4 regions of the Limosilactobacillus fermentum genome follow, and region 4 is predicted to be linked to each of the others. Evidence: predicted binding sites of a transcription regulator. Region 4 holds the regulator's gene; each other region holds the start of a gene.
The links. Region 4 encodes Rex, which represses fermentation and respiration genes when NADH is low (regulators of the CRP and FNR family bind a similar motif). Its sites were predicted from a motif close to TTGTGAANTANTTCACAA; they were not measured.
Positions count from the first base shown of each region.

Region 1 (5,361 bases), 890 kb from region 4:
TTTCAAAAGATCATCAACACCCTGGTGCCGGCGGTGGTCGGCGGAACGATCATCACCTGCGTGGGCCTGTCTTTGATCCCCTCGGCCTTAAACGACAACATCTTTGAGGCGACGGGTAACATTTACCAAAACATCGAACTGGCCTCCATTACGGCCCTCACCCTCTTAATTTGCGTGGCGATTTCGATTCGCTTCCCGCGGGTGCAAAAGCTGTTTAAGACCGGTTCGATCGTGATCGCCCTCCTGGTGGGGACACTGGTGTCCGCTTCGATGGGCCGCTTTGATTGGAAGTCGGTGGCCGATTCGGCTTGGTTCTCCTTCCCACAACGGACGATGCTACACTGGGGGATTTCCTTTAACCTAACTTCGATTCTGACCTTCATCATCATCTACGCCATCCTGACCACGGAAACGACCGGGACCTGGTTTGCGATGGGGGCCGTTACCAACCACAAGATTACGAGTCGCCAGTGGAACCACGGGATCATCGGCGAAGGACTCTCCTGTTTAGTAGCCGCCCTGGCCGGAACGACGCCGGTAACTGGTTACTCGACCAACGCCGGGGTGATCTCCATCACCGGGGTCGCCTCCAAGCGGGTCTTCATCGCCGCCGGGAGCTGGTTTATCGTCTTGGGTTTCTTCGCCAAGTTGTCCGCCTTCTTGGCGGCAATTCCGGCGCCGGTAATCGGGGGGGTCTTTGCGATCATCACCGTGACGATCATGCTCAACGGGTTGAACGTCATTCGCCAGCAACAAACCGGCGAATCCGACCTGTACATCATCGGCTTACCGATCATTTTGACCTTGGCCCTGGTCCTCTTGCCAAGCAAGGTAACCAACGCGGCCCCACAAATGATCCAATACTTACTGGGGTCACCGATCGCGGTAGCGGCGATCACGGCGATTGTCTTGAACCTCTTGATGCCGTCACGGCACAACAAGTTAGCCTAACTTAATTTTGTAGAAAAATTCACCACCCTCACGATTTGACGATCACTTGGTCGCTAAATGGTGGGGGTGTTTTCGTGGTCAACGTTGATATAAGGGTGCTGCACCATTATTAATAAAATATGTTAAAAAGTTAACAAACGGGCTTTAATTATCGACTGATATATGCCGAAACCAACGTATATTAATCCGAAAGGTAGTAATTAGTAGCATGAAAGGTTTTGCAATGCTGGGCCCGAGCAAGACGGGCTTTATTGAAAAAGAAGATCCGAAGGTGGGGAGTCGTGACGCCCTGGTGCGGCTGCTCGCCGTTGCCCCGTGTACCTCTGACCTCCACACCGTTTTCGAAGACGCTTTAGGGCCGCGGGAGAACATGATCCTCGGCCACGAAGCCTGCGGGGAGATCGTGGAAGTCGGTAGCGAAGTCAAGGACTTCAAGGTTGGTGACCGGGTTTTGATTCCGGCAATCACGCCGAACTGGTCCGACGTTTACTCCCAAGCCGGCTACGCTACTGACTCCGACGGGATGTTGGGTGGCTGGAAGTTCTCCAACATTAAGGATGGGGTTTTCTCCACCCGGATCCACGTTAACGACGCCGACGGGAACCTGGCCCTCTTACCAAAGGAAATCGACCCGGCGGAAGCCTGCATGCTTTCCGACATGATCCCAACTGGCCTCCACGCTTCCAAAATAGCGGGCGTAACCTTTGGGGACGCCGTGGCCGTGATCGGGATCGGACCGGTTGGTTTGATGGCCCTGCGCGGGGCGGTGCTCCACGGTGCCGGCCGCGTCTTTGCGGTTGGTTCACGGGAAAAGACGGTCGAAGTGGCCAAGAAGTACGGGGCAACCGACATCGTGGATTACCACAACGGCCGGATCTCCGACCAAATCCTAGAAGCCACTAACGGCCAAGGGGTCGACAAGGTCCTGATCGCCGGTGGGAACGCCGCCGATACCTTTGAAGAAGCCGTCCGGATGCTCAAGCCGGGTGGTTCAATTGGGAACGTCAACTACCTAAATGGTCACGACGACGTGGTCTTCAACGCCGGTGACTGGGGCGTTGGGATGGGTCACAAGACCATCCACGGTGGCCTGATGCCTGGTGGCCGCTTGCGAATGGAAAAGCTAGCTCAACTAGTCGTAAACGGCCGGATCGATCCATCACTGATGATCACCCACCGCTTCGAAGGCTTCGAGAAGATTCCGGACGCCATCGAACTGATGCACCACAAGCCGGCTGACTTAATCAAGCCGGTCGTAATCTGCAACGACATCGACTAATTTCAACACCTTTATTTAGTAGAAACAGCGGTTGGGGTTTGCCCAGCCGCTGTTTTTAGTTCAGGGGGTCCTTTGTTGCAGATTACGGCAATGTAACAAAAACGGCGAAAAACCGGGGATTTTCACTTAACGAGGGGGAATTGGGAAAAATTTTGGCGCCAAACTGGGGTGAAATGTTACAAAAACCAAACGGGCGGGGGACCGAGGTGAAAAGGGTGGTCAACCTATACGCCTCCATGGCCTCGAACCCCGAACGGGCGTTGCCGTTTGAATTAAGCTTGTTACGGAAAGTTACAAAGTGGCGGCCGATTGAGAACTGCTTGTCACTGCGCGGTAACAAAAGGCGGGTATAGTAATCAGCATAGGAACGACGAACAAATACTGATACGAAAGAAAGGATTCATTTTAATGAAGCTCAATAAGAAAGCCTTGAAACTTACCGCAACTGTCGCCGGCGCCGTTGCGTTGGGAACCGTTGCAACGACGGTGTCCGCAAATGCCGATTCAATTTACACCGTTAAGAGTGGGGACACGCTTTCCGGAATTTCTTGCCAGTTCGGTCACGATTATGCCTTCGTTGACACGCTCGCCTCCAACAACAACATCGCTAACAAGAACCTGATCTACGTCGGGCAAAAGTTAGTGATCAAAGATGACGGTGAAATTACTTCGGCCACCGCCAGTCAAGTGGCCTCACTGCCGTCCGCTAGCGCTAGTTCAACTAGCCAAGCCCAAACCGACAGTGCCTCCGCCGCTAGCCAAGCAAGTTCGACTGCCTCTGACCAAGCTAGCGCAGATAGTTTAGCCGCTGCCCAAAGTGCCGCTGCCGCTAGTCAAGCCGCTGCCCAAAGTGCCGCTGCCGCTAGTCAAGCCGCTGCCCAAAGTGCCGCTGCCGCTAGCCAAGCCGCCCTGCAAAGTCAACAGGCCGCTAGCCAAAGTGCCGCCGCTACCTCAACGGCCTACACGACGATGGCAGCCACTCCTACAACCACTTCGACTTCCAGCACCAGCTCCTACACGTCTAGCCTGAGCTCATCTGAAGAAGCAGCGAAGGAATGGATCACCCAAAAGGAATCCGGTGGTTCTTACACCGCCAAAAACGGTAACTACTACGGGAAGTACCAACTTTCCATCTCCTACTTAAATGGGGACCTGTCGGCCGCTAACCAAGAAAAGGTGGCTGACCAATACGTAGCCTCCCGTTACGGCTCTTGGACCGCAGCCCAAGCCTTCTGGGAAAGCCACGGTTGGTACTAAAATAGGAGTGCGATCTAGTACCCAACAGATCAGAGAACATTGATAAAAAGACCGGGAGAGCTAATCTCCCGGTCTTTTTTCGTTTTTAAGGTTGGGGTGTCCAAAGGGGACCTTAGTCGGGTACAATAGAAGGAAAATGAAAGGGGTGCCAACGTGGTAAAAGAAATTACTTGTAACCAGACCCGGGTGGTGACGACCCACCGGGTAATGAGCGCCGATTTAAATGAACACGAGACGATGTTTGGGGGGAAGTTACTCGCCATGGTCGATGCCGAGGCCTCCCTGGCGGCGGTCCGGCTGGCCCGGGGGACGGTGGTGACCGCTAGCATGGATCACGTTCAGTTTACCCGGCCCTTTGTCCTGGGGGACGCGGCCGAACTCCAGGCCTTTGTAACCGGGATCGGTAAGCGGTCAATTGAGGTCTTTGCTAAGGTGATCGTTGAGGAAATGGCCACCGGCAAGCGCACCCTTGGCTTTTCGTGCTTTATGACCTACGTGGCCATCGATGAGGCTGCCAACTTCACCGATTACCGTTTAATTGGCGAAGATGATGAGCAAGCCTTTTTGATGGAGACCTACCAAAACCGCCGTGAGCACCGGCGGACGGAACGAGAAAACCTGGCCGCCGTCAACGCCCACGTCAACTTAGATAAATGATTTTTTGTTCATATTATCAAAAAATAAATATTTAAAAAGTGGGGGTACAAAGCACCAAAAAGCCGGTTGACGGGTGATTAGCGAGTCAGCCAAAGCCGTGATTTAGCAGTTAACAACTCGCACTGCTAAAGGGGCTTGCACCTGCAATTAAATGTGCTATGATAAAGATGTTGAAGGAAATATAAAAAGATTCGTGAAAGGAAGTCTTATCATGGCAAATGAATTACAACGTAACAACGGCCTCTTTGGTGACATGATGCAAGATTGGTTTGACAACAACTTCTTTAACAACGCCAACCTGCCGTTTAACAGTAACTACATGAAGACCGACATTGAGGAAACCGCTAAGCAATACCGGGTTAAGGTTGACATGCCAGGCTTTGACAAGAAAGACATTCACATTTCCTACAATGACGACCTCCTGACGGTCACCGGTCACCGTGACACCTTCGATGATGAGTCCGACAAGGATGGGAACATCCTCCACTCCGAACGCCGTTACGGGCAGATGAGCCGTCAGTACCGCTTGCCAGGGGTGGACTTGGAACAGGTTAACGCCAAGTACACCGATGGGGTCTTGATTTTGACCCTGCCTAAGCTGACTAAGCAGGCTAATGATGGTAAGCACATTGAAATTGACTAATTAAAGTGTGTGGTAGCACGCAGAAAAGGCTGAGAACGCTCATTGCTCTCAGCCTTTTGTTGTGGTTGCAAATGATAGGCAGAAAAAAAGTGGCCAACAACAAAAGCCCACGTGTTTAAGCAGGGGCAAAGGTGATTGGCCACTCTTTTTGCGATTAGGAGTTGAAGTGGTGGCTTGGTTGATCGGGGTCGGCTTGCTCGTCGAAGTTAGTCAAGTAGATCAATTCCACCGGGGAGTGGGTTTGGGCGTACCCCATGATCTCACGCAGGGCGCTGGTTGAGATCCGGTCATCGGAACGTACCCAGTGGACAATGATGTTGGTCAAAGTCCCGGTGTAGATTTCAAATAGGTAGTCAACCGGGATCGGTGACGGGTGAACATTAGTAGAGGGGTGCTGGCTATTGAAGTAAAACAAAAGCTTGCCCCGGTGCATGAACTCCGAGTAAGTGATCCGCTTGATCCGGGTGAGTAGGTTAATGTCGCCGTTTGGGGATAACAGGATCCGGCTGACTTCCCGGTAATCGCTGCAAACCTGGACGGTGTGGGCAAAGGATTCCTGGGAGAGGCGGAAGAT
Region 1 covers NZ_CP040910.1:1,438,348-1,443,708, reverse strand. The annotation lists gene FG166_RS07230 (uracil-xanthine permease family protein) at 1-951, shown strand, start outside; gene FG166_RS07225 (NAD(P)-dependent alcohol dehydrogenase) at 1,160-2,230, shown strand; gene apf (aggregation-promoting factor) at 2,639-3,487, shown strand; gene FG166_RS07215 (acyl-CoA thioesterase) at 3,641-4,144, shown strand; gene FG166_RS07210 (Hsp20/alpha crystallin family protein) at 4,356-4,787, shown strand; gene FG166_RS07205 (TetR/AcrR family transcriptional regulator) at 4,942-5,361, opposite strand, start outside.
Region 1: FG166_RS07225 (NAD(P)-dependent alcohol dehydrogenase) is a predicted target of Rex. The motif match lies at 1,071-1,088, and genes of this name have one in related genera.

Region 2 (5,361 bases), 680 kb from region 4:
CCACCGATCGGGGCTAAGCTAGCCGGGCGGTGGGTCCGCATCACCGACATCCCCCCGGTGATCGTGACGTCTTCTAACTTGATGTCGTGATCGGCCAGCCAGTCAATCGCCAGGGCGGAGTGGTGAACGAAGTAACCCAAGAGGTCCTTATCGTTTAAACGACCGCCGTCTTGGTAGGTTTCCCGGTAAAAGGAGCCGACGTTATCGATCACCCCGTGCTTTAATTGGACGTTGGTTTCGGCGGCGTTCATCCCGGATGAGGCCCGGTTAGTGTTCCCACCTAAGCCTTCTTCTTTTTCAAGGACGACGGCTGAAAGCCCTAGTTCATGGGCTTGGATGGCGGCCGTCAAGCCGGCCCCCCCGGAACCAATGATCACCGTGTCGTAGCGGTCCTTTAACTCACTGGCCGGGCGTGGTTGAAATTTTTCTCCCATAATTTCCTCCTAATCTTGTTTGTCGACGTTGGTCATCTTTAACATGTCCATCCATTCGTCGTATTGTTCTTCGGTCACCTTGCCGGACTTCAAAGCGGCTTCTTTTAAAGTGGAGCCGGCCTTATCGGCGGCTTGGGCAATCTTAGCGGCGTCGTGGTAGCCGATATATGGCGACAGGGCGGTTACCGTCATCAAGGAGTTGTCCAAAAGTTCCTTCATCCGGGCGTCGTTGACCGTCAAGCCTGCAATCATCTTGTCGGCAAAGCCGGTGATCGTCCCGGTTAGGAGGTTGGCTGATTCCAAGAAGGCGTCGATCATCACCGGCTTGTAGACGTTCATTTCAAAATTCCCCTGGCTAGCGGCCATTGAAACGACCGTGTCGTTACCAAAGACCCGTAGTGACGCCATCGTTACTGCTTCGGCTTGGGTTGGGTTAACCTTCCCCGGCATGATTGAGGAACCCGGTTCGTTGGCCGGGATGTTTAATTCGCCGTAACCAGCCCGCGGACCGGAGGCCAAGAAGCGGACGTCTTGGGCAATCTTAAACATGTCGGCGGCCAGGGTCTTCAGGGCCCCGTGGACCACGTTTAAGCCGGAGTGGTTAGCCAAGCCAAAGAACTTGTTGGTCTTAACCGTAAATTCGTGTCCGTAAACGACGGAAACCTTTTCGGCGATCTTTTCCGGCATCCCCGGGGCCGCGTTTAAACCAGTCCCCACGGCCGTTCCCCCGATCGCCAGTTCCAATAGGGTCGGTTGGAGTTGCTTTAAGTAGTCCCGGTCGTGTTCTAAAGCGGCCACGTAACCAGAGACTTCTTGGCCAAAGGTTAACGGGGTGGCGTCTTGCAGGTGGGTCCGGCCAACCTTAACGACGTGCCAGTATTGTTCTTGTTTGGCCTTTAATTCGTCAATTAGGTGCTGGACGGCCGGCAGCAGCTGATCCAAGGCTTCCACGGCCACGATGTTCATCGCCGTTGGGTAGACGTCGTTGGAGGATTGACCCTTGTTAACGTCATCGTTTGGCAATACGGTGACGTCTGGATTCAAGCGCTTAGCCAGGTTGGCCACGACTTCGTTGGTGTTCATGTTGGTTTGGGTCCCGGAACCGGTTTGGTAAACCTTAAGTGGGAAGTCCTTGCGCAAGTCGTCATCGGGCAGGACTAAGAGTTGGTCAATCGCCTCGATGATCAACTTCCCCTTGGCCTCATCAATCTGGTTTAATTCCAGGTTGGCTTGGGCAGCGGCCTTCTTAATGTTGAGCAGGGCGCGGATGATGGCCAACGGCATGAACTGGCCGGTTGGGAAATTGTGGCGGCTCCGTTCCGTTTGTGGTCCCCAGAGGGCTTCTTGTGGGATTTGAACTGGTCCTAAAGTATCTTCTTCCGTCCGAAATTGTGACATATTCTTCAACCTCCAAGTGATTAATCCGATTGCATTTGTGAAAAGTTACACATTACTTAACGATTATACGATAATCCCCCCGCTCTCTTATAGTCAAACCCGCTAGTTATTATAAGGATTGATTATTATTAACGGTCCTGCACCCCGCTTAATTGATATTCATCAGCTTTAATCGGCCTATTTTTAGCGGGATTGTTAGCGCCTTCATTTATTTAAATTTTGTCTAATATCCGTAATTGCTTGCCAAATAGTGACGGCGAGCCACCCGTAACTTTCTAAATCAGGATCCCTGATTGATTTTATTCAAAAACTATGTCAAAATGGGGACGATTGTTAGCCCCTTAACAAGGTGACAAACACAGAAATGAGAGGATTTGATCATATGAAGCACTACATTGGGATTGCTGGAACCAACCGTCAAGGCTCCACCAACCGCCGCTTGTTGCAGTTCATCAAGGAACACTTCGCCGACAAGGCCGAAATTGAATTGATGGACATTGGTGGCCTGCCGGTCTTCTACAAGACCCCGGACCGCTCAGTTCCGGAACGGGTAACTGAAATGGCCAAGAAGATCGAAGCATCCGACGGGGTCATTATTTCCACCCCTGAATACGACCACGGGGTCCCGGCCGTTTTGATGAACGCCTTGGAATGGCTTTCTTACGGTGTGCACCCCTTTGCTGACAAGCCGGTAATGATTACCGGGGCGTCATACGGGATGCTTGGGACTTCCCGGGCCCAACTCTGATGCTACGCCAGATGCTGGACTCCCCGGAACTGTCCGCCCGGATCATGCCATCATCCGAATACATGGTGGGCCACTCCTTACAAGCCTTTGACGACGAAGGGAACCTCAAGGAAGGGGCCCTCGTCAACCGCTTGGACGGCTTATTCGCCGACTTCGACACCTTCGTCGACGTCAACAAGAACCTGGTCTATGACCGTGAACACGTGATGCAAGACATCCGCGTTTCCGACCTGAAGAACGACTTATAAACCAAGGAGGAACCTACGCATGAAGTTAGTTGGGATTGTCGGCTCCATCGCCGAAGATTCATACAACCGCAAATTAATGACCTTTATGGCCAACCGTTTCAATAACATCGCCGACATTGAAGTCGTTTCAATCAAGGACGTACCGATGTTTTCCGAAGACGACGACCAAACCAACGGGATGGCCGTTCAATACTTGAAGCACCGAATTGAAAACGCCGACGGGGTGATCATGGCCACCCCTGAACACAACCACACCACGACCGCCGCTTTGAAGTCGACAATCGAATGGCTGTCCTATAAGATCCACCCGTTAGAAGACAAGCCGGTCCTGATCATAGGGGCCTCTTACTTCACCCAGGGTTCTTCCCGGGCCCAATTGGACCTGCGCGAAATCTTGGAAGCCCCAGGGGTTAACGCCCTCGTGATGCCGGGGAACGAATTCTTGTTGGGGAACGTTCGCGACGCCTTTGACGACAACGGCAACTTAAAGGACGGCGGCACGATTAACCGTTTGAGCAACTTGTTGATCAAGTTCTCCAAGTGGGTCAACGTCTTGAAGGCCTTAAAGGGCCCAGAACCGGCCGACGCCTACAAGAATGAAGACCTGACTGCCTCCGGGAAGACTGACACCACTATCGAAGGGGTGAAGCCCGGTGACCCAGACTGGATTGAAAAGGCCGCTAAGTTGACCAACGCCGCTTCCGGCAAGGACTACGTTAAGCTCGACGCTGGGATCCTGACCGTTGACCAACTTAACTGGTTCTTAAAGTCGATCCCGGCCGAACTGACCTACGTCGACGACAACAACCAGTTCCTCTACTACAACCACAAGGCCCCGGCTGAAAAGATGTTTGCCTCCCGGACCCCGCAACAACCGGGTTCCCCGATGTCGGCCGTTCACCCGGACAAGCGGAATGTCCACGACCACGTTAAGCAAGTCATCCACACCCTACGGACCGGTAAGACCGACATGTTCCAACTGGCCGAACCAGTGGACAAGAAGAACGCTAAGTGGGTGGTTAACAACTACCAAGCCATTCACGACGAAGACAACATTTACCGTGGGATTAACGAAATCGTGATCGACTTCTGGCCAATCGTCAAGAAGTACCTGGAAATGACCGGGCAAACCCTGGTTGACGACCCGAACAGCAAGGTGGACGCTAACGCCAGTGCTTCTACCAAGGAAGAAGCCGCCACCGAGGCTCCCGCCGTTGACGCTAGCGCCAGTGCTTCCGAAAGCGAAACGGAAAGCCAACCGGCACCGGCACCGGCACCAGCTACTCAAGCACCGGCCGTTGACGCCGACGCCAGTGCCTCAGAAGAAGACGCACCAGCACAACCGGAAGTCGACGCTGACGCCAGTGCAAGTAAATAACGGAAGTGCGCCCAACCCGTTCGGCAGGCCGTATGGCTAAGCTAGGGCAAATGGTTACCGCCTTAGCGGTGTCCTTTACCCGTACTTAGACACTAGGCCTGCGGTTGGGAGCACGTTATCTGCGGAAGTGCATCCCTACACCCTACAATAAGACCCCTAACGCTCACCTCGTGCGTTAGGGGTCTTTTCATTGTCGTTTAAGCAAGGGAGGTTGGTGAGCACTTCCTCTTATTCAAATCTAGCCAGTTCCTGGTCCAGCGGCTTGTATTCCGCTTGCCAAGTAAAGTCGGCCACCGCCTGCTTGGCATCCGTGATTCCCGCTGCGGCTAAGCCCTGGTCGATGGCGGATTGAGCCACCGCCTCAGCCACCTTCTTGGAGAAGTCGGCTAGCTTGGAGACCGGTGGTAAGACGGCGGCGCCCGGTTGATCAGCGTCAACGAGGCCCCCTAAGGCGTGGGCGGCCGCCGCCAGCATGTCGTCGTTAATTACCTTGGCTTGGACGGCTAAGGCCCCAAAGCCCACCCCCGGGTAAATCAGGGCGTTGTTAGCTTGGCCAATTTCGTACTGAACCCCTTGGTAGTCAACCGCCGGGGTCGGAATCCCAGTGGCGACTAGGGCCCGCCCGTCAGACCAGTTCATAACGTCGTCTGGCATGGCTTCAATCTTCTTGGTCGGGTTGGAGATTGGGAAGATGATCGGGTGCTTAGCGTGGGCCGCCATTTCGCGGATGGCGGCTTCGGTGAAGGCGTTGTGAACGGTCGACGTTCCGACCATCACCGTTGGTTGCACCGCCTTGATAGCTGCCGTTAAGTCGGTTAATTGAGCGGCGTTGTCGAATTCACCCCGCGACCGGGTGAAGCGGGCTTGTTCCGGCGTTAGGCCCTCCGTATCATCAAACAACAACCCCTGGCGATCGAACAAGTAGAAGTGCTGCTTGGCTTCTTGTTCGCTGAGGCCTTGGCGCACCAGTTCTTCGAAGAGCATTTTTACGATCCCCATCCCGGCGGTCCCAGCACCAAAGGTTAGGAAGGTTTGGTCGGTTAGCTTTTCTTTGGTGATGTTTAAGGCCCCCAGTACCCCGGCCAAAACGATTACCCCGGTCCCTTGGATATCGTCGTTAAAGGTCAAAATCTTGTCTTGGTACTTATCCAAAAT
Region 2 covers NZ_CP040910.1:1,653,313-1,658,673, forward strand. The annotation lists gene FG166_RS08405 (flavocytochrome c) at 1-434, opposite strand, end outside; gene FG166_RS08410 (class II fumarate hydratase) at 444-1,832, opposite strand; partial or broken gene FG166_RS08415 (NADPH-dependent FMN reductase) at 2,215-2,828, shown strand; gene FG166_RS08420 (NADPH-dependent oxidoreductase) at 2,848-4,206, shown strand; gene FG166_RS08425 (malolactic enzyme) at 4,435-5,361, opposite strand, start outside.
Region 2: FG166_RS08410 (class II fumarate hydratase) is a predicted target of Rex. The motif match lies at 1,868-1,885, and genes of this name have one in related genera.

Region 3 (5,361 bases), 400 kb from region 4:
TCACCTTGGACCCGAGCCGGTAGCCCTTATCCTTCAAGGATTCGTCTAAAACCAGCTGGTTGGACCTCTGTACCCGGTGACCACTGGTAATTGCTAACTTATCCTTGGCGATAAACTGGTCTTCTTTGAGCCCCACGAACTGCAGGGAGGTCTTGTGGCTCTCTTTTTGACCGACCGTTTCCATCACCACTGGGACTAAGCCGAGCTCGGCTTCGTGCTTGGTTAACTTAGGCAGTTGGCTTGGTGCGATCAGGGACTGGCTAAGGCTAACGTTGGCGTTTTTATTCAAAACGACCGCCTTGGTTCCCCACGATTCAATGGCGACCGTGTTCTCACTAGCCAAGCCAAACATCATCCCCATCAACAAAAACATCAGGTAGCTAGTTAAGACCACCATCGTCACGATGAGGCCGTAGCGCACCTTCTCGTGAAGAATCTCTTTGATTGCTAGAAACATCTTCGGTTTCCCCCTCTTTTAAAAGGACCCGCAAGACACGTTCCAACCGTTTCAAAATCAAATCTTCGTTTTCCGGATCCACGAGGCACTCCTTGATGCTTTCGTGAATTAGCATCATGGCTGACCACCGTTGATCATCCATCATTGCCTTAACCTTGGCCGGTAAGGGATCGGGTAGCAACCCCTCGTTGGCCGTGTAGTGCAAAACAAAGAAGTTACGCAGGCTGCCAGACGTGTCAGCGAGGTCGCGCACCCGTTGGATGTATTCCGTAGCCGTCTGTAGGTGACGGCGCTTCATATCATCCCGGCTCCCCAGCTTGGCAGCCAGCAGGTGGTACATGTAGGAATAGGCGTCCGTGAGATTGTCAAAGTACTTGTAAAAGGCCCCCCGGGCAATCTGGGCATCCTTAACGATGCGGGCCACTTGGGCCGTTGCCAGGGTGTGGTTGCTGAACTCGTTTAACAGGGCGGCTTCAATCCGTTGCCGTTTTTCATCTGGAAGATTAGTAAAGGTTGAACTTGGCATCTTTTCGTCCACTTCTTTCTCATAGTGACACCGTGTCACTCGATTAAGGCCATTCTAATCGCGAGGTGACACCGTGTCAACTTTTTTAATAAAAATAGGAGGGTCCCGTTACGGAACTCTCCTAATTCTACTATAGATTTGCGTTAATGCCAGGGGTTAGGCTTCTTCGCCACCAACCTTAACGATCGCCTTGGAAACCTTGCCTAACTTACCGGAAACAAAGTCTTCCACCTGGGTGAATTCCAGTTCGTGGGAGAACAGCGGCAGTGGGTCCACCTTGCCACTGGCCAAGAGGGCAATTGAGTCTTCAAAGGTGTACGGGTTGATGAAGGCCCCTTGAATGGTCAATTGCTTTTGGAAGACGTCGTAAGTGTTAACGGAGAACTTGTCGTCCGGGTTCCCGACCCCAAACATCAGGACTTGGGCGCCCCGGGCCGCCGCAGCCAATGCTTGTTCTTGGGTCGCCGGGGTCCCAACGGCTTCCACGACGATGTCAAAGGCGGCTTCTGGCAGTTCTTCTTTAGTCGTGTTGATCGTCTTGACGCCAAAGTGTTCGCGGTTGTTGGCCAATTTTTCTTCGGAGCGGCCGGCCAGGATAACTTCGTGAATCCCCCGAGCCTTTAAAATTTGGGCGAAGAGTTGTCCTTCAAACCCGTCCCCTAACACGAGGGCCTTTTGGTACGGGTGGGTGGTCAAAAGGTCAACCCCGTGCATGGCACAAGAGATTGGTTCCACAACGGCCGCCGCCTTCAAGGAAACGTTGGCTGGCACTGGGTAAACCACCTTGGCCGGCGCCGTGAAGTATTCTTCAAAGCCCCCATCACGGGTCACCCCAACGGCGTCTAGGTGTTCACACAATTCTGGGCGTTGGGTCCGACAGTACTTGCACTGCCCACAGTAGATGTTCGGGTCCACCGTTACCCGGTCGCCAACCTTAACGTTAGTGACGTTTGCGCCAACCTTGGCAACGACCCCGGAGTTTTCGTGACCTAAAACAATGGGTGGAACGGCGGAAGCAGAACCCGGCAACCCTGCGTAAAGGGCCTTGTCGGTCCCACAAATTCCGGCGAACGCGGTGTGAACTAAAACTTCGTCTGGTTTGATTTCGGGAACCTCGTAGTCTTGGACTGCCAGATCCTTAATCCCTTGTAATACCAATGCCTTCATCGTAAAATCCTTCTCTCTTGTGAATTTAATAACTTTATGGTGATTAGTATATTCAACCATTTAGCCAAAGTCAACCGGTTGACATATGTTTTTTTGTGAAATTATTTCCTTACCCCCACCAACCAGAAAAGAGGTTTGAAAGCGGCTCCTTTTAGCACCCGCTAAATCCCGTCATTACGCCAATCTTATGTTGCACAAATCACTTTTTTATGCTAACCTAACAAAGGTGTTCCGGGAAGTTAATTAGAAAGCTCGCTGAACATTTAAAACCATAATCATGAGGGGAGGATTTGGCGTGGATAACACAAAGAATCAACACCGTAAGCTGCGCTTAATTGAACACGCAAACGGTAAATCACTAGAAGAAATTAACGGGACGGTTGAGGTCCCACATGGCAAGGGCTTTTTTAGGACCCTGTTCGCCTACTCTGGTCCCGGGGCACTCGTTGCCGTGGGGTACATGGATCCCGGTAACTGGTCAACTTCGATCACCGGGGGCCAATCGTTTCAATACACCTTAATGACGACCATCCTGATCTCAAGTTTGATTGCGATGTTGTTACAGTACATGGCTGCCAAACTTGGGATCGTAAGCCAGATGGACCTCGCGCAGGCCATCCGCGCCCGTACAGGGAAGGCCCTTGGGGTGATTTTGTGGTTAATGACCGAGTTAGCCATCATGGCGACTGACATTGCCGAAGTTATCGGGGCGGCGATCGCCCTGAACTTGCTCTTCCACATTCCGTTAGTCTTAGCGGTCTTCATCACCGTCTTAGACGTCTTGGTGCTCTTGTTATTGACCAAGATCGGTTTCCGGAAGATCGAAGCGATCGTGGCCTGCTTGATCCTCGTGATCTTAGCGGTCTTCGCCTACCAAGTTGCCCTGTCCCACCCCGACTGGGCCGGCGTCTTCAAGGGCTTGCTCCCGACTAAAGAAGCGATCGCCAAGGAACCAGTGGTGGGCGGAATTTCCCCGCTGACCGGTTCGCTGGGGATTATCGGGGCGACCGTGATGCCCCACAACCTGTACCTACACTCCGCCATTTCCCAAACGCGTAAGATTGACCACACTAACGCTGAAGACATCAAGCAAACGGTTCGCTTCACCGCTTGGGACTCTAACATTCAATTAACCCTGGCCTTCTTCGTCAACGCCCTCCTGTTGATCATGGGGGTAGCCGTCTTCAAGAACGGTGCCGTCCAAGATTCTTCCTTCTTCGGCTTGTACGATGCCTTAAACAACACTGACATGTTAAGCAACGGCCTCTTGATCGCCGTGGCCAAGTCCGGGGTCTTATCAACTTTATTTGCCATCGCCCTGTTGGCTTCCGGGCAAAACTCCACCATTACCGGGACCCTGACTGGTCAGGTCATCATGGAAGGGTTTGTCCACATGAAGATGCCACTGTGGGCCCGGCGCCTGATCACCCGGCTTTTATCGGTGGTTCCTGTCTTGGTCTGCGTGGCAATGACGGCGCACGAATCAACCATTGATCAGCACGCCTCGTTAAACATACTGATGGAAAACTCCCAGGTCTTCTTGGCCTTCGCCCTTCCATTCTCGATGCTGCCACTGTTAATCATGACTAACAGCGACACCGAAATGGGCCAGTTCAAGAACTCGCTGTGGGTCCGGGTCCTCGGCTGGATTTCGGTCATCGGTTTAACCTTCTTAAACCTCTACAACCTGCCGCAAACCTATGAAGGCTTCGGCATTTGGTCCAAGGGGCTATCCGACGTCTTAGCTTGGATCTCGATCGTGGTCATCGTGGTTCTGTTAGCTTGGACTTGTTTCGAATTAATCCGGGGTGACCGGCGCCTAGCGGCCGAACGCGAAAAGCACACCTGGGAAAAATAAGGGAAGTGCGATCCAACCATTGGACTTAGCCACTAGGCCGGCGACGTTATCTTAACAATCAACAATAAGGGAGTAGCAAATAGCCCGTTAGGTAGGTTATTTGCTACTCCCTTGATCTTTCTTAATTACTTTTAATCTTTCCTTACCCGCCCTTCACACCTTTTTCATTACCCGGCGGTATATTATAACCATCCTCAATTGATTTTTCTTCTTCGTCAACGAAGCCTGTCTCCTCCCAATCGTTTCGGCTTCGCTGACACCCAAAGCCCACGGGAATTCTTTTCCGCGGGCTTTCCTTTTGCAATCCGCCTTTCGTGTTATAATACGAAAAGATCCATCACGTGTGCTAAATTATTAGCCCTAAATAATGAGAGGTGACGACTTTGAATAACAATCACGACGATGAACAACAGCATTTATCGCGCGTCGAACTCTACGATACCAAAAAGAGTCATCGCACGAATTCAAAACGCCGTAAGCCCCGCCGCCGGGGACCGAAGAAGCCGGGCTTTTTCGCTAGTCTCTTTGGGGGCCCACGGCGGCCGAAACGGCCAAAGCGCCGGCGCCCGGTAGCCCCAATGGCCACCGCCGCCAACCGCAAGGGGCCTAACCGACGGCCTAAAAAGCCCGTTAGCAAGCAAAAGAAACTCTTCCGCTTGGCGTTGGGCATCTTGCTGGCCATCCTGGTGGTCATGATCGCCGTTTTCGTGGTCAAGCAACAAAACCCGGTTAACACCAGCTCCGACGAAATCTCGACTTCTTCAAGCTCTAAGTCCAGTTCACACAAGAAGAAGAGTAGCAGCAAGAAGTCCTCGAGTTCTTCTTCTACCGACTACCAGGAAACCTACACCTACTCATACTCTAAACCGGAATCGAGTTCTTCTTCCGTGTACTCCTCCGGTTCCTCTGCTTCTAGCAGTAACGATAACCAGTCGACTTACACCAACACCACTAACACTAATACCTACGGGTACGGTAACAATGGCGGAACGGGAACTGGTAGTAATGGCAGTACCGGTGATAGCAATGGTTCTGATAGTGGCAATAGTGGCAATAGTGGCAGCACTGATAAAAATGGCTCTGACACTACCACCCAAAACGGACCCCAAGGTGGCACGGCAAACCAATAAAACTAAGCCACGCCTTGACATGCCCCTTGAGCATGCTATAATCGTTTCAAATGCGGGATACGCCTAACTACAAGCGGTAAACCAGGGAAGGGTGCCATGGCTGGAAGCACCTTTACACGGAGTAGTTAAGGTACCACCCCATTTCTTGCCCCCCGAAATAAGGGGGACCGGGTCGTGCCCGTTACCACACCATAGAGAGGATTTTAAATCCTGAAGATGGGTG
Region 3 covers NZ_CP040910.1:36,192-41,552, forward strand. The annotation lists gene FG166_RS00195 (ABC transporter permease) at 1-457, opposite strand, end outside; gene FG166_RS00200 (TetR/AcrR family transcriptional regulator) at 381-983, opposite strand; gene FG166_RS00205 (zinc-dependent alcohol dehydrogenase family protein) at 1,140-2,150, opposite strand; gene FG166_RS00210 (Nramp family divalent metal transporter) at 2,428-4,008, shown strand; gene FG166_RS00215 (hypothetical protein) at 4,383-5,138, shown strand.
Region 3: FG166_RS00205 (zinc-dependent alcohol dehydrogenase family protein) is a predicted target of Rex. The motif match lies at 2,168-2,185, and genes of this name have one in related genera.

Region 4 (5,361 bases):
TCGTTGTCGGTTACCATGTATTGGGACATGTAACCACGGTCAAAGCTCATCCCTTCAACCACGTCAACGCTAGTATCAACCCCACGGGAATCTTCAATCGTGATGACCCCGTCGTTACCAACCTTTTCCATGGCGTCGGCGATCAACTTACCAACTTCCTTGTTAGCAGCGGAAATGGAGGCGATTTGAGCGATGTCGTCCTTGGTCTTAACGTCGTGGCTCATCTTTTTCAGGCCTTCAACGGCTGCGGCCGTCGCCTTTTCAATCCCGCGCCGAATGCCCACTGGGTTAGCGCCGGCGGTCACGTTCTTCATTCCTTCGGTCACAATTGCTTGGGTTAAAACAGTGGCCGTCGTGGTCCCGTCCCCGGCAATGTCGTTAGTCTTAGAAGCAACTTCGGAAACCAGCTTAGCCCCCATGTTTTCGAAGTGGTCTTCTAATTCAATGCTCTTAGCGATCGTTACCCCGTCGTTAGTGATCGTCGGGGAGCCGTAACTTTGTTCCAACACCACGTTACGTCCCTTTGGCCCAATCGTCGTCTTGACGGTGTCTGCTAACTTATCAACCCCACGCAGCATTGCGCTCCGTGCGTCTTCTGAGAACTTTAATTCCTTTGCCATCTTTATCTCACCTCATTGAATTTCTTAGTCAACAACCGCAACTAAATCCTTTTCGTGGACAACCAGGTAGGTTTCACCATCGTATTCCACTTCGTTGCCGGCGTACTTGTCAAACAAGACCTTGTCGCCTTCCTTAACGGCGACCGCCACCACTTGGCCATTATCCAGCGTGCGACCTTGTCCAACGGCCACTACCACCCCAGTGGTTGGCTTGTTCTTAGCGTTGGAGGCTAAAACAATCCCCCCAACGGTTTGTTCTTCTTCTTGCGCCTTTAAAATGACACGATCTCCTAATGGTTTTAACATGGTTATCCCTCCATTATTTCAAGTCAATGATTAGTGGTTAGCACGGGGACGAGCACTCTGCTAGCACTCAACCCCCTCAAGTGCTAATTACATATTCTAATATAACACCTTTCCCCCGGAATGCAACCAAAAACTTTGACTAATTTTGACCAAACAAAAAAGAGGCTGGGAATTCCCAGCCTCCTTGCTGTATATCCGAATGTTAGACAGAAAAAGTGGCCAATCACCGCAGGTCTAGTGCCTAAGCAGGCCGAAGAACGATGCGCTCTTACATCCGACCCGCAGCGGAAGTTATTTTCCACTCTCTTCGGATTAATCTTCGTCGTCGGTCGTAACCTTGTTGCTTTCAATGAAGTAGATCAGTGTTTGCAACTCATTGGTTAAATCGATGTTTTGAACCTGCACGTCCTTTGGCACGGACAGGCGGACTGGCGTAAAGTTCAGGATCCCGTGAACCCCGGCTTCAACCAGTTGGTCGGTGACCGCTTGCGATTCCGAACCCGGCACCGTCAAAATAACGGCGTCGATTTGTTGCTCCTTAATCTGCTTTTTCATGTCTTCGACCGGGTAAACCGGAATCCCGCTCTTGACCGTGTTCGCCAGGGATTCCTTAGGGTCAAAGGCCGCTGAAATCCGCAGGTTGGTGCTCTGGTGGAAGTTGTAGTTCATCAGGGCCGACCCTAGGGAACCGACCCCCACTAGGGCGACGCTGGTTAACTTGTCTTGCTTCAAGATCCCCTTGAAAAAGTTCAACAACTTTTCGACGTCGTAGCCGTACCCCCGCTTTCCGAGCTCACCGAAGTAGGAAAAGTCCCGCCGGATCGTGGCAGAGTCCACCTGAACTGCTTCGGAAAGTTCCGTCGACGACACCCGGTGCTTATTAGCGTTCAATAAAACGTTTAGGTACCGGTAATAAACGGGTAAGCGCTTAGCCGTGGCACGGGGAATTTTACGATTTGGCATAATAATTCCTCCATTTCTTTGATTGTGAAATATTATTCCTTACTCATTCTAACAACCTCTAGTTTGTTTGTGAACTAACATTCATTACTTTTTGGTTATTTTTTCGGTTTTAAGATAAACTATGCTACACTTTGAAGTAGCTAAAATAGGAAAAGGATCACCACTCATGTTGTTACTTCAAACTAACGATGTCCTCCGCCGGTTTGGCGCCGACGTCTTATTTCACAATATTAACCTCCAGGTCGTTGATCATGCCCGCGTCGCCCTCGTTGGCCGTAACGGAGCTGGGAAGACGACCCTCTTAAAGATGATTGCCGGGATCACCCAGCCCGACGAGGGAACCATCACCAAGGCCAAGGGACTTTCCATTGGCTACCTAGCCCAGGATCAGGGCCTTGACAGCCAGAACTCGATCTGGGCGGAATTAGACACCGTCTTTGGTCCCCTCCACAAAATGGAAGCTGAAATTCACCACTTAGAAGGGCAGTTGGCAACGGTTGATTCAACCACCGACCGCTACCAAGAAATCTTAAGGGATTACGACCGCCTGCAAGAGCAGTTCCAAGAGGCGGGGGGCTTTGAGATTGACTCCCGGATGCGCGGCGTTTTGACCGGTTTTGGCTTTGAAGAAGAAAGCTACCAACGCCCCGTCAACTCCTTATCCGGGGGACAAAAAACCAAGCTGGCTCTAGCCAAGATCCTTTTACAAGCCCCCCAGCTACTGATCTTAGACGAACCGACCAACCACTTGGACATGGGGGTGTTAACCTGGTTAGAAGACTACTTAAAGGGCTACTCGGGCGCCCTTTTAATTGTCTCCCACGACCGTTACTTCTTAGACCGGGTGGTCAACGAAGTGTACGACCTCGATAACCAAACCCTCCACCACTACACGGGAAACTACTCGGCCTTCGTTAAAAACAAGACCGCCCGCTTGGCAACGGAAATGAAGCATTACGAACAACAACAAAAAGAGATTGCCAAGCTTGAGGACTTCGTTAATAAGAACCTAGTGCGGGCCTCCACCACCAAGCGCGCCCAAGCTCGGCGCCGCCAATTAGAAAAAATGGAACGCATGGAACGCCCCCAAACCGATGACAAGTCCATCCACTTCTCCTTTAGCTCCCAAAAGGAGAGTGGCAACGAGGTCCTAGACGTCGAAGGCCTCAAAATTGGCTACCAAGACACCGTTTTAGCTGGTCCCCTCACCTTTAACGAACGCAAGGGCCAACGCATCGGGATCATTGGCCCCAACGGGATCGGTAAGTCAACCCTGTTAAAGACACTGCTAAAAAAGATGCCGGCGATCGCGGGGACGATTAAGTTCGGCGCTAACCTAGACATTGGTTACTACGACCAGGAACAACAGCAGCTTCACCCGGAAAAGACGGTCTTAGACGAGGTCTGGGACGACCACCCCGAAATTGATGAAACCCAGATCCGCAACCTTTTGGGCTCCTTTTTATTCGTTGGTGACGACGTCTACAAACACGTCAGCGACCTGTCAGGGGGACAAAAGGCCCGTTTGGAGCTGACTAAGCTCTCCTTTGAACCGATTAACTTCTTGATCCTTGACGAACCGACTAACCACTTGGACATTGACAGTCGCGAGGTCTTAGAAGGGGCGATTAACGATTTCGACGGTACCGTCCTCTTCATTTCCCACGACCGCTACTTCATCAACCAGGTAGCTACCGATGTTTTAGCAATGCAAAAAGACGGCATTACCCGCTACCAGGGGGATTACGATGATTACCTACGGGCGGTCACCGAACAAGAACAAGCCAGCGCCGACGATTCAACCACCCCGGACCAAAAAAGGGCCCCCAAGGCTGGTTCCGCTGCCCAACAGTCCTACCAACAAAGCAAAGAAGCCCAAAAGGCCCGCCGTAAGTTGCAACGGACCGTTGCTGACCTTGAAGAACAGATGAACCAGTTGGGCGAACAACAAGAGCAAGTTGAAACCCAGATGGCCGACCCGGACGTGGCGACCGACATCGGCAAACTGACCGACCTGCAAAAAGAGCTCGACGCCCTGACAAAGCAACTAGAAGACGTCGAAGAACAATGGACCGCGGCCGCCGAACGGCTAGAAGAATTTGATAACTAAATTAAAACGAGGCTAAGAGCTAACAAACTACTCTTAACCTCGTTTTTAATTTTCGGCTGTTAATTGGTTATCCTTGGTCTCGCGTCTAAGTGTGGCCTGCAAGGCAATCCTCCTTAGAAGTTGACCTTAGTAACCTCCCCGGAAGAGAAGGTTCTTAGCTGACCATTAGGCGCCCTAACCACTAGTTGGCCTTGGTCATCAATGTTTTGGGCGATTCCGCTAAAGGTCGTTTGCCCAATTTGAAGGCTTACCGACCGCCCCAAAATCAGGGAGTGTGCCCGGTACTCCGGTAAAAAGATCCCTTGGGAATAGTCGGGGAGGTCGCTTAGGACTGCTTCGATCAACTCCGCAGCTAGACGGTTACGATCAACCGTGGCCGCCGGGTCAATTCCGGTTACCTTTTCTTTTAAGTCAGCCGGAAATTCCTTAGTGGTCAAGTTAATGCCAATCCCAATTACCAAAGAGGTCTGGCTAGTGGCTTCCAGGTCGGTTTGCATTTCCGTTAAAATCCCCACTACCTTTTGGTGTCCCAAGTACAGGTCATTGACCCACTTGTAACTCAGTCTTTGGGCGGGGAAAAACCGTTTTAAGACGGTTGCCACCGTTACGGCCACTCCGGTCGTTAACAAGCCTGGTTGCCCAGGAAAGGTAACGTTTGGAACCCCAATCGTCATATAAAGGCCCGTGGCTTTCGGGGCATAAAAGGCCCGGCCCCGCCTCCCGTAGGCCCCGATTTGGTGGTCAGCAATCACAACGAGGGGGGCGGTCGAATCTCCCGTTGCTAGTAGTTGCCGGGCCGTGGTTTGGGTTGATTCGAGTTCCTCTTCCACCACTAGTTTTACCTTCGTGGTGCCTAGGCCCAGTTCAATTACGGGTGCCAACATTTTAGCAGTCCCCCGGTAACAATAACCCCGTTTGCGGTCCGAATCAATTTGGTAGCCGGCCTGTTGGAGGGAACGAATTGCCTTCCAAACCGACTCCCGGCTAACGCCTAATTGGTCGGCTAGGCTCTGACCGGAAAACCACTGGTTTGGCGCTGAAAGTAAGTGGGCTAATAGCCGTTCTTTGGTCGCCATTAACGCCACCCCACCCGGTGGAGCTGTTGGCTAATCGTTACGCACAAGATGGCCTTCAACAAGTCCCCCGGCATGTAGACGACGCTCCCAATCAGGGCAGCCTTGAAGCTAATGTGGGTAATGAAGACTAACCCAATTGAACCCGCTAAGTTGATGAAGAGTACCCCACCGATTAAAACGGCGAAGAACTCCCATAACCAAGATGGGTTGGCCTTGAGGTTCATGATCGATGCGATGATCGCCGGGGCCAAGAGCCAGCCAACAAAGTAACCCGCTGAGGCACTGA
Region 4 covers NZ_CP040910.1:441,171-446,531, reverse strand. The annotation lists gene groL (chaperonin GroEL) at 1-620, opposite strand, end outside; gene groES (co-chaperone GroES) at 645-926, opposite strand; gene FG166_RS02120 (redox-sensing transcriptional repressor Rex) at 1,239-1,889, opposite strand; gene FG166_RS02115 (ABC-F family ATP-binding cassette domain-containing protein) at 2,056-3,999, shown strand; gene FG166_RS02110 (biotin--[acetyl-CoA-carboxylase] ligase) at 4,113-5,075, opposite strand; gene FG166_RS02105 (biotin transporter BioY) at 5,075-5,361, opposite strand, start outside.